3 regions of the Marinobacter sp. NFXS9 genome follow, and region 2 is predicted to be linked to each of the others. Evidence: riboswitches for the same ligand, from Rfam matches in the RefSeq annotation. Region 2 holds a riboswitch; each other region holds the start of a gene.
The links. Region 2 has a riboswitch for cobalamin ahead of J3364_RS11105 (ABC transporter substrate-binding protein). Riboswitches for the same ligand answer to the same signal wherever they lie in the genome.
Positions count from the first base shown of each region.

Region 1: another riboswitch for cobalamin. It lies ahead of J3364_RS16205 (TonB-dependent receptor domain-containing protein); the one in region 2 lies ahead of J3364_RS11105 (ABC transporter substrate-binding protein).
Region 3: another riboswitch for cobalamin. It lies ahead of J3364_RS02425 (CbtB domain-containing protein); the one in region 2 lies ahead of J3364_RS11105 (ABC transporter substrate-binding protein).

Region 1 is NZ_JAGDDW010000011.1:51,239-54,508, forward strand. Features, by position in the region: gene J3364_RS16205 (TonB-dependent receptor domain-containing protein) at 1-1,377, opposite strand, end outside; cobalamin riboswitch at 1,521-1,716, opposite strand; gene J3364_RS16210 (hypothetical protein) at 2,018-2,377, shown strand; gene J3364_RS16215 (ABC transporter ATP-binding protein) at 2,404-3,180, opposite strand; gene J3364_RS16220 (FecCD family ABC transporter permease) at 3,181-3,270, opposite strand, start outside.
Region 2 is NZ_JAGDDW010000006.1:81,821-85,090, reverse strand. Features, by position in the region: gene J3364_RS11115 (putative bifunctional diguanylate cyclase/phosphodiesterase) at 1-204, opposite strand, end outside; gene J3364_RS11110 (heme NO-binding domain-containing protein) at 197-760, opposite strand; cobalamin riboswitch at 926-1,118, shown strand; gene J3364_RS11105 (ABC transporter substrate-binding protein) at 1,282-2,343, shown strand; gene J3364_RS11100 (FecCD family ABC transporter permease) at 2,340-3,270, shown strand, end outside.
Region 3 is NZ_JAGDDW010000001.1:553,027-556,296, forward strand. Features, by position in the region: partial or broken gene J3364_RS02415 (magnesium chelatase ATPase subunit I) at 1-669, opposite strand, end outside; gene J3364_RS02420 (CbtA family protein) at 650-1,414, opposite strand; gene J3364_RS02425 (CbtB domain-containing protein) at 1,512-1,703, opposite strand; cobalamin riboswitch at 1,738-1,949, opposite strand; gene bluB (5,6-dimethylbenzimidazole synthase) at 1,999-2,712, opposite strand; gene J3364_RS02435 (cobyric acid synthase) at 2,712-3,270, opposite strand, start outside.

The DNA.
Region 1 (3,270 bases), on a different contig from region 2:
CACATACAGGGAATCCAACACCACGAGGTCGTCGAAATTGGTGCGATAGAACGACAGTTCGTAGCTCAGACGCCCGGCACTGCCCTTCATACCCACTTCATAGGTTTCCGAGGTCTCGGCCTTGAGATCCGGGTTAGCTCCGAACGGTGAATACAGATCGTTGAAGTTCGGAGCTTTGAAGCCCGTTCCGTAGCTCACATAGGGCATGACCACTTCGCTCAGCATATAGCCCACAGACAGTGCCCCGGTGGTTTCTTCGCCATACGCTTCGTTATCGTCGTAACGGGCGGAGGCTTCCACATGCAGCGGCTGATTCAGGGTCTGCCACTGGGCGAAGGCGGCGTTGTTATAACGGGAATCCTCGGTGTAGTCGGTGGAGGCATCCACCGACTCATCGATGCGCTCGATGCCCAGCGTCAGCAACTGGTAGTCCGTCAGCTCGATATCGCTTTGCAGCAGGTACTGCTGACGTTTCGTCTCGTAGTCGTAGTATGGCGACAGATTGATGTGGTTTTCATTGGTCTCGCGACCGAAGCCCACCTGGGCGTGCAGACTGACCCGGTCGGAGACCGAATAATCCGCAAACACCCGGCCGGACTGCTGGACAAAGTCGTTCCAGTAGCGCTCGTCGCGGGTGCCGAAGCTGCTGTCGTAATCGTTCTCCCCTTGGGCATGCATCAGGTTGAGGCCGACCGAGAGTGCCTCGGTCAGCGATTGATCCAGACTGGCACTGACCGACTTGCTATTGAAACCGTCGTCGTCCCGCTGATTGCTCGCCGGCTGGGAATCCACCCCGTCGGTATCGTACATCGAGGCCGACAGACTGTAGCGTGTGTCGCCGGCCATACCCGAGAAGTGTTGCGTCAGCCGTGCCGTCCCGTTGTTGCCAGCACTGACTTCGGAGATGGCTTCGGGATCCAGCGTGCCGCGGCGGGTGAAGATCTGGATCACGCCACCAATGGCTTCCGAGCCATACAGACTGGAGCGCGGACCGCGAACCACTTCGATGTGGTCCACCAGGGCCAGCGGAATGTTTTCCAACTGCGCCGTACCGGCGGTCGCACCGCCCACCTTCATGCCGTCCACCAGCACCAGAACATGATCGGAGTTGGAGCCGCGGATAAAGACGCTGGACTGTTTGCCGGCGCCCCCCGTATCCGTAACGGACACCCCCGGCACCGAGCGCAAGACATCCTGCACCGATGTGGCGGTACTGCGCTCGATATCCTCGCGACTGATCACGGTCACCGAGGCGTTGGTCTCGTCCACGGTCTGCGCTGTCCGCGTCGGCGTGACGACGATGGGATTCAGGGTTTCGGCCGACAAACCGGGGGCCAAACAGCCCACCATCAGGCCCAGGGTCAGGTTCGAAGTCATTCTCACGGGTGTGCGCCCTCAACAGAAAACAGGAGTACCCGGTGAGAAGAGGGCGGGAGCGGTTCCGACAGACAGGGAGCTGGAGGGACCACCGGTGAAGCCCTCCGCTACACCGCATGCGACGTGCCGCGCTTCACGGGAAGCGCCACACTGGGCAGACGGCCGGTCTCCGGGCTCATGGCATTCCAGTCTGGCTGGAGATCAGGTACGCCTTCCCGGATCTCGGAATCCAGTGGCCATGTACCTGTCATTACCATTTACCGTTGCGGGGGCAGCCCTGGGTTTGCACCAGGTTCCCGTTTCACTCGCCGTGCGAGCACCGCCTGCTGATCATTCTTGATGACAACGCTGTCATCTTTCTGGCGGGCACTCTATGCCCAGAACCTCCTCAGGTCAATGTCGGGCACGAGGCCTTTCGCTATTGGCGTGCACCTTTAAAGAACACCGCGTTATATCGGTGCATTTTGCATCTTCATGGATTGATCACGACCCTTTTAAATCAATCGTTTAGTTTCCGGCACAATTTTAGCTTGCGTCCTATTGTCGAAAACGGGAGATGTCCATGACACTTCCGATCCTGATCACGATGTAGTGGCCACGGTGCCGATAAACCGGGCACCCACTGAATGAGGTAACGACCATGATGACACTAGCACCAGAACGCAGTTGGTTACTGGACCGCGGGCTGCTCAAGCTCGTCCATCAGTGCCGCAAGCTGATCCTGGCGGAATTCGGCGTTAAGCTTCACCTGACCGACGATCACCTGGAAGACCGCCTGGCGGACTACGCCGAAAAGTCACGCTCCAATCACCTGACCCGAACCTGGAACGAACTTCGCCAACACTTGCCTGACGCCGGTGACAACGACACACCGCGCCGGATGTACCGGGGACAGGAACTGGCCGAACCGGCCCCTCCGGCTGAAAAAGAGGCAACCGAGGACAGCGGGCGGACGCGGACGATCACCTACCGCGGCCGCAAGGTGGAAGTGCCGGCCTGATACCGGCCGGCGCTATAACGCCAGGATCACAAGGCCGATCGGGGAACCCAGAGCGCCCGATCCCCCTCGCCGACCTGCTCCACCGGGTGATTGAAGACCCGGGCCAGGTGCGCCTCGGTCAACATGGCCGATGCCGGACCGGCGTCGTGACCGCCATCGGGGTAGAGCAGCAGGATGCGATCGGCGTGGCGGGCGGCCAGATTGATGTCGTGCACCGACATGAACACCAGCCGGCCTGAAACATGGGCCAGCGTCTGGACCTGCGCCATAAGACGCGCCTGATGACGCAGATCCAGGTGATTGGCCGGCTCGTCCAGCAGCAGCACACCGGGGTCCTGGGCCAGCAACGTCGCCAGGGCCACTCGCCGCTGTTCGCCGCCGGACAGCTGGTCCACTCGTGCGTCGGCCATTGTCTCCAGGCCACACGCCTGGATCGCCGCCCCGATAAACGGCGTATCCGAGGCCCCGAGTGCCTGCCAGCCCTGCCGATGGGCGTAACGTCCGGCACTGACCGCTTCGGTGACCGTAAACGGAAAATCCAGCCGGGCCTGCTGTAACAACAAGCCAATGCGGCGGGCCAGCAACTTGCGCGGGCAACGCCGGATATCCACACCGTCAACGCAGACCCGGCCCGCGACCGCCGGCAACAGGCCTGCGAGGGTCAGCAGCAGTGACGACTTGCCGACACCGTTCTCCCCCAGGACCGCCCAGACCTCGCCGGCTTCCGCTCGCAGATCCAACGGCTGGGCCAGGGCTTTGCCGGCCCGCCCAAAGGCCAGACCATCCAACTGCAAAGAAGCCATCTAGCTGTCTCCCCGGCGTCGCAGGAGATACAGGAACAACGGCACGCCAACCGCTGCCGTCAGTACGCCCACGGGCAACTGCCGAGGCGC
Region 2 (3,270 bases):
CAGTTCGTCCCGGGTTCGCTCCAGCGCGTCCAGGTTGCGCCGGACCGATTCGAGTACGAAATTGGACAGCACGGACAGCTTCTGCACATCCAGGTCGTCCGACCCGGAGTTCACATGAAAGTCGAATCGCCCGTCGATCGCCTGGCACAGCTGGTCGGCAATCGCGTTGATTTCCTCGCGCAGGCGCTTTTCCGAATCAGTCACTGACGGTCTCCGTGCGCAGGCAGAAGGTACAGACCGGATCCCCCCGTTTCTGACAGGTCCGGACACTCAACTCGCCGGCCTCGCCGTATTCCTGCAACAATCGATCGAAGAGCGCCTCATACAGGCCGCACAGGCGATTGGGTGAGCCGTAGGTGACCACCAGATCCTCGCCCTCACGGCGAATGGCAAACTTGTCGCGCACCCGCTCCCGACTGGCCTCGTTGCGCAGGCTGGACGCCAACGTGTCGTGAACGCGGGGCTGGCGTTCCAGAAAATCCCGCGCCGTTGGGGACATCCGGTAGAACATGGGAAACAGCCGACGCGATTCAACAATGAACGCATCGGCGTAGAGGCGATACAGGGCCTCCTCGTCCAGCCCGAAAACAGCCTGGGTCGCCTCAATCAGACGCAGGCACTCATCATCCGGGTAATCCGTATCGATCCGGAAATCCGGCGCCGCTGCCAATCCGGCCCGGCGCGTGACCTCTGCGAGCGCTTTGGCCCCACCCTCGCGCTCAACCAGTTCCAATAAAATCTTCTGGATCAATCCAATCATACGGCTCGCTGCTCAACGACGGCACCCCAAAGGTGCCTGAATAGCCCGGGCGCCGGGTCACGGGTCCGGAAACACAGTTTAGGCCAGCGCCTCCGGCTTTGCCGAATAATTCAGGCCACACAATCGGTTGACTATACGCTGGTGCTTGCCCCTCCCGATCAACCTGTTTATGCTCGACGCGTCGGTTTCCTCTGGGAATTAATAGGGAATTCGCCGCGGCCCCGGCCGCGAACCGAAACTGCCCCCGCAACTGTAGGCGGCGAGCGACGTCCAATCACCAAGCCACTGGGATCCCCCGGGAAGGCAGGACGCGCCACGACCCGTCAGTCAGGAGACCTGCCGACCATCCGATTCACGACGCCGGGCGGGGTGCCCCGGGGAAAGGAAGGACCATTCCCATCATACGGATTCCTTTACAGCTTCCTGAACCCTCTTGCTATCGGCCGTGAAACCATATTGTTATGTTATAACATAACTATTATAGTCGCTGCGCTTCGATAGCGATCCCAGGAGGTCACGTCATGTTGGTCACATTCCGTCTCACTGCTCCAGGGCGGTTCCCGTTCTGGCGACTCGTCCGCTGGTCCCTGCCGGTCCTGCTTACACTGACCGCGACCAACGCCGCGGCGGACCCGACGACCTATCCGTTGACGATGGATAACTGCGGCCGGGAGATTCGCTTCGATGCCGCCCCGGAGCACACCGTGACCATCGGCCAGTCCGCCACCGAAACGCTCTACGCCCTGGGACTGGGCAATCGGGTGGCCGGCACGTCGGTCTGGTTCACCCCGGTACTGCCACAATTCAGGGCCATCAACGACCGGGTACCGCGCCTCGCCGACAACGACCCGAGCTTCGAGGCGGTGGTCAACAAGCATCCCGACCTGGTGACCGTGCAATACGAATGGCACGTAGGCCCGACCGGTTCGGTAGGCACCCGCCAGCAATTCGCCGACCTGGGTATCGCCACTTACATCCTGCCGGCGGACTGCGACACCAAGGACAACGCCACCGGCGGTGATGGCACGCGGGTCGCCGCCTTCTCCACGCAGTCCATCTACAAGGGCATCCGCCAGCTTGCCACGATCTTTGACGTGCAGGACGCCGGGGAAGACCTGATCACTGACCTGAAAAGCCGGGAAACCCGCGCCATCGAACGCGCCCATGGGCTGGACCTGCCAAAAGACCTGTCCGCCGTCTTCTGGTTCTCCTCCACTGACATGTCCGCGGCCCCCTACGTCGCCGGCCGTCTGGGCGCGCCAGGTTACATGATGGACAAGCTCGGCATCCGCAACGTGATTGAATCCGATGAGGAATGGCCGACCGTCGGCTGGGAGACCATCGCCCGGGCCGACCCGGACCTGATCGTGATCGCGCAGATGGACCGTCGCCGCTACCCGGCTGACGACATCCGGAAGAAGCTCGATTTCCTGCACAACGACCCCGTCGCCAGCCAGATGACCGCGGTGCGGGAAGGCCACATCGTGCCGATGGACGCCCACGCCATGAGCGCCACCCTGCGCACGATCTTTGGCCTGGACTCCCTGTCGGACGCCCTGGCCGGCATGAGCTTCGACCGATGAGCCGCGTCATATCCCTGCCGGTGCCGGTGGCGCCGCGCCTGCACTGGCTGTGGCTGACCCCACTGGTGCTGGCGATCGTCCTGGTGGCCGGCACCGCCATCGGCGAGACGCGGATTCCCGTGGACATCATTCTCAAGGTGCTGGCCAACCGGTTGTGGGACGCCGGTTACCCGGTTGATCGAATCGATGCCGGCATCGTCTGGAGCTACCGGCTCAGCCGCGCCATCGTCGCCGCCTGCTGCGGCGCCGGACTGGCACTGACCGGGGTGGTACTGCAGGCACTGCTGCGCAATGCGTTGGCGGATCCGTTTCTCATGGGGCTGTCCGCCGGGGCGTCAACCGGGGCCGTGGCGGTCACCGTGCTGGGTTTGGGAGCCGGCGCCATCGGTCTGTCAGCGGGCGCTTTTGCCGGCGCGGCCCTGGCCTTTGGACTGGTGGTGGTGCTGGCCCACGCCGCCAGCGGCGGCGGTCGGGGCATGCAGGCGGCCGGGGCGATCATCCTCGCCGGCATTGCCGGCTCCCAACTGTTCAACGCCCTGACCGCCTTCATGATTGCCAGGTCGGCGAACGCGGAGCAGGCCCGGGGCATCCTGTTCTGGCTGATGGGGAACCTGTCCGGCGTGCGCTGGGACGACGTCGCCCTGGCCGTGCCGACCGCGCTGTTCGGGCTGGGGGTGTGCCTGTGGCACATGCGCGCCCTGGATGCCTTCACCTTCGGCGCGGACAGCGCAGCATCCATGGGCATTGCCGTACGACCGGTCCGGGGCGTGCTGATTGCCGTGACCGCGCTGGTGACGGCGGTGATGGTGTCGATGGTCGGCGCCATCGGCTTCGTCGGCCTGGTGATCCCCCACGCCATGCGCCTGCTGGTGGGCAGCCGCCACGCCCGGCTGGTGCCGGCTTCGGCCCTGGCCGGCGCCGTGTTCC
Region 3 (3,270 bases), on a different contig from region 2:
ACTCTCCCGGGCGCGGACAATGCGGTCCGCCAGGGCCTGCTGCTCGTCGGCAAATTGCGCGCAGAAACGCAGTGGATCGTTTTCGAAAGCTTCCCGCTGCTGGACGATGGCCACCCGGTCCGCTCGTGGAATCGAGCGCTCCAGCTCCAGGCACAGCCCGAAACGGTCCAGCAGTTGCGGCCTCAACTCCCCTTCATCCGGGTTCATCGTGCCGATCAGGGCAAAGCGCGCTGAGTGGGTGTGGCTGATCCCGTCCCTCTCCACCACGTTGGTGCCCCGAGCCGCCGCATCCAGCAGCAAGTCCACCAGCGCGTCAGGCAACAGGTTGACCTCGTCCACGTAGAGAACACCACCGTCGGCCTTCGCCAGCAAACCGGGCTGGAATCGTACGCTCTGATCAGCCAGCACACCCTGCAGGTCGAGGCTGCCGATCAGGCGATCCTCGCTCGTGCCCAGCGGCAGGTTCACGAAGGGCGAACGGCTGCCATCACCGTCGATCGGCAGGATGTCCGCCAACGCCCGGGCCAGTGTCGACTTGGCGCTTCCCCGGGGGCCGCTGATCAGTACGCCGCCGATTTTCGGGTTGATCGCGTTCAGGATCAGCGCCGTCTTCAGCGACGATTGACCGACGATGGCCGTGAACGGAAACTCAGACGGCTGCGTTGACATGACCCAACCGCCCCTTGTCCGCCAGACGTTTCAGCACCAGGGCGCACAGCACGCCCGCCAGCAGCCAGAACCCGAGATTGGCCAGCCCGGATGCCCAGATAAACCGGTAATGCAGCTCGGTCAGCGCCAGCACCGCCTCGGGATCCGGATTGGCGAACATCGGTCCGTCATGGGCCGGCACGAAAAACTGCGGAGCGATCAGCAACGGCACACCCAGGAGCCGCTTCCAGCCCGTTGCGAGAAACAATAAACCGAGACCGGCGGCCGCCAACACCACAGTGACGATCCACCAGGTTTGCCGGAGTTCGAGAGCTGCGGCGCTGGCACCGGGAATTTCAGGTGGCAGGCCGATCGAAGGCGCAATGAACACCGCCAGGTAACCCAGCGCACCCAGCAACAAGCCCTGTTGAACCTTGGGCGTGATTCGGCCCCTTTCCCGCAGCTGGTTCATCAGGACCAGCAGGATGGCCGCGAAGCCGATACCGGCGCAGATGTTGGAAACCGTGGTGTAGAACAGGCGTTCGGCGCCGTCCGCCGGGGCCCAGGCGTTATCGCCATGATGGTGGCCTGCGCTATCGCCGTGGTCGTGATCGGCGTGATCGTGATGGTGAGCTACCGGCTCAGCGGTTTCGTACTGCTCGGCGGCAAGGATGATGGGCGACGTGCCCAATGCTTCAAAGGCCGTCATGGCCAGCCCCAGGATCAGCCCAACCAGACAGGCGCCCAGGATCAATGAACGGAACATGGTTTTCCCTCCGATGAAAACACAGAATCACGTGACGCGGTTGGCCGGTCAGAAAATTGACCGACGAACGTCAGCGGTTGTCAGTGATGGTCCGTGCTCAGTGGCAGGGAAAAACGAACGTGTGCCGGGTGTCGTGCGCGGCGTTGTGCGCGGCACTCATCGGCAGGAAGCCCACCGCATAAAGGATCAGCGCGCCGAAAAGCGCAACCGCACCCTGCTGGATGGCTGATGAAACGTGGGAACCAGAACGGGACGCCCGTTCCGTGGAAGGCGTGGAAACTACAGACATGTTATCTCCCCCGGTGCCCGCCGCACCGTCATTGGATGGATCGAAGTGACGGGCCGGTCTTCGGGCTCGAAGAGGAAACGGTCTGTCGACCGTCTCGTCGCCTACGCCTTCCCGGCAAATGCCAGTGGCTCGTGCAGGCTACATCTTCATTACCGATGCGGGGGCAGCGATGGAATTGGCCGTGAGGCCGCACCATACTTCCCGATTATCCTCTCTGTGAGAGGCACCCATCTTCAAGGCGTCCATCGTAATGCAACTCTTACGACGGGCGCAACGCATCCTGGCGATTTTACGATTATTTCCGTTCAGGCCGCTCTGCCAGCCACTCCGCCAGCGGGTGCTCAGAGCCCAGCGCGCCGGACCAGCGGTCATGGTGCACCAGCTCATCCAACGGCAACCGGGAACGCCAGCCCTTGGCCTGCAGTTCCGGCTGATCCAGGAATTCACTCACATACCCGATACACAGGTAAGCCAACGGGTAGACGCCCTCCGGCAATTCCAGCACCTGCGCCAGCTTGACCTGGTCCAGGATGCTGACCCAGCCCACGCCAATGCCTTCGGCCCGTGCCGCCAGCCACAGGTTCTGGACAGCCAGGCAGGTGCTGAACAGATCCGTTTCAACGATGGAATTCCGGCCCAGGACGTTCGAGCCACCGCGACTGCGGTCGCAGGTGATACAGAGGTTTAACGGGCTATCGAGAATGCCCTGGAGTTTGAGGCTGCGGTACGTGGATTCGCGTTCGCCGGTGTAATTGTCCGCAGCCCGCTGGTTTTCCTGGTCGAAATTATCCAGCACACGCTGGCGAACCTCACGGCTTTCGATGACCAGAAAATCCCAGGGCTGCATGAAACCCACGGACGGCGCGTGGTGGGCGGCTTCCAGAAGACGCCCGAGCACATCCGGCGGCACCGGGTCCGGCAGGAATTGGGAGCGCACGTCCCGGCGCTCGAAAATGGCGCGGTACAGTCCGCTGCGTTCCTCGTCGGTAAAGGCGTTGTCGGCGGACATCAAACCGTTTCCCCGTTCAGTTTCAGTAGCCGACGCAGCAGGTCGGTATCCAGTTCTTTCTCCAGCTGATCCGCCAACCTATCGAGCTGCAGAAGGCGGTGTTGCTGATAATCGACGGCCCGGTGACTGTGCAGTCCCCAATGGGCCAGGAGCGCCGCACAGGCCTCTGCGCGATCGAAGATACCATGCACGTAGGTGCCCATCACCTGACCATCGTCACTGATCGCGCCATCCGGCCGACCGTCGAGATGAGCCAGCGGCCTGTTGAGTGCGGTCCCCGTGGTGACCCCGTTGTGAATCTCGTATCCGGTCAGAGGCACCTGGCTCTCCGGACCCTCCAGGCGGAGGCTACCGGTGACGTTACGCAATTGCTTGCCGGAGACCATGCGCGTATTGATCGAAAGCCAGCCCAGCCCTTCGGTGTTTCCGGGCGCGCCCTCCAGTCCGTCCGGATCGGCCACCCACTCCCCCAGCATCTGGAATCCACCGCAAATCCCAAAGACATGGCCGCCATAACGCAGGTGCCGGGTGATGGCGGCCGGCCAGCCATGTGCCTTC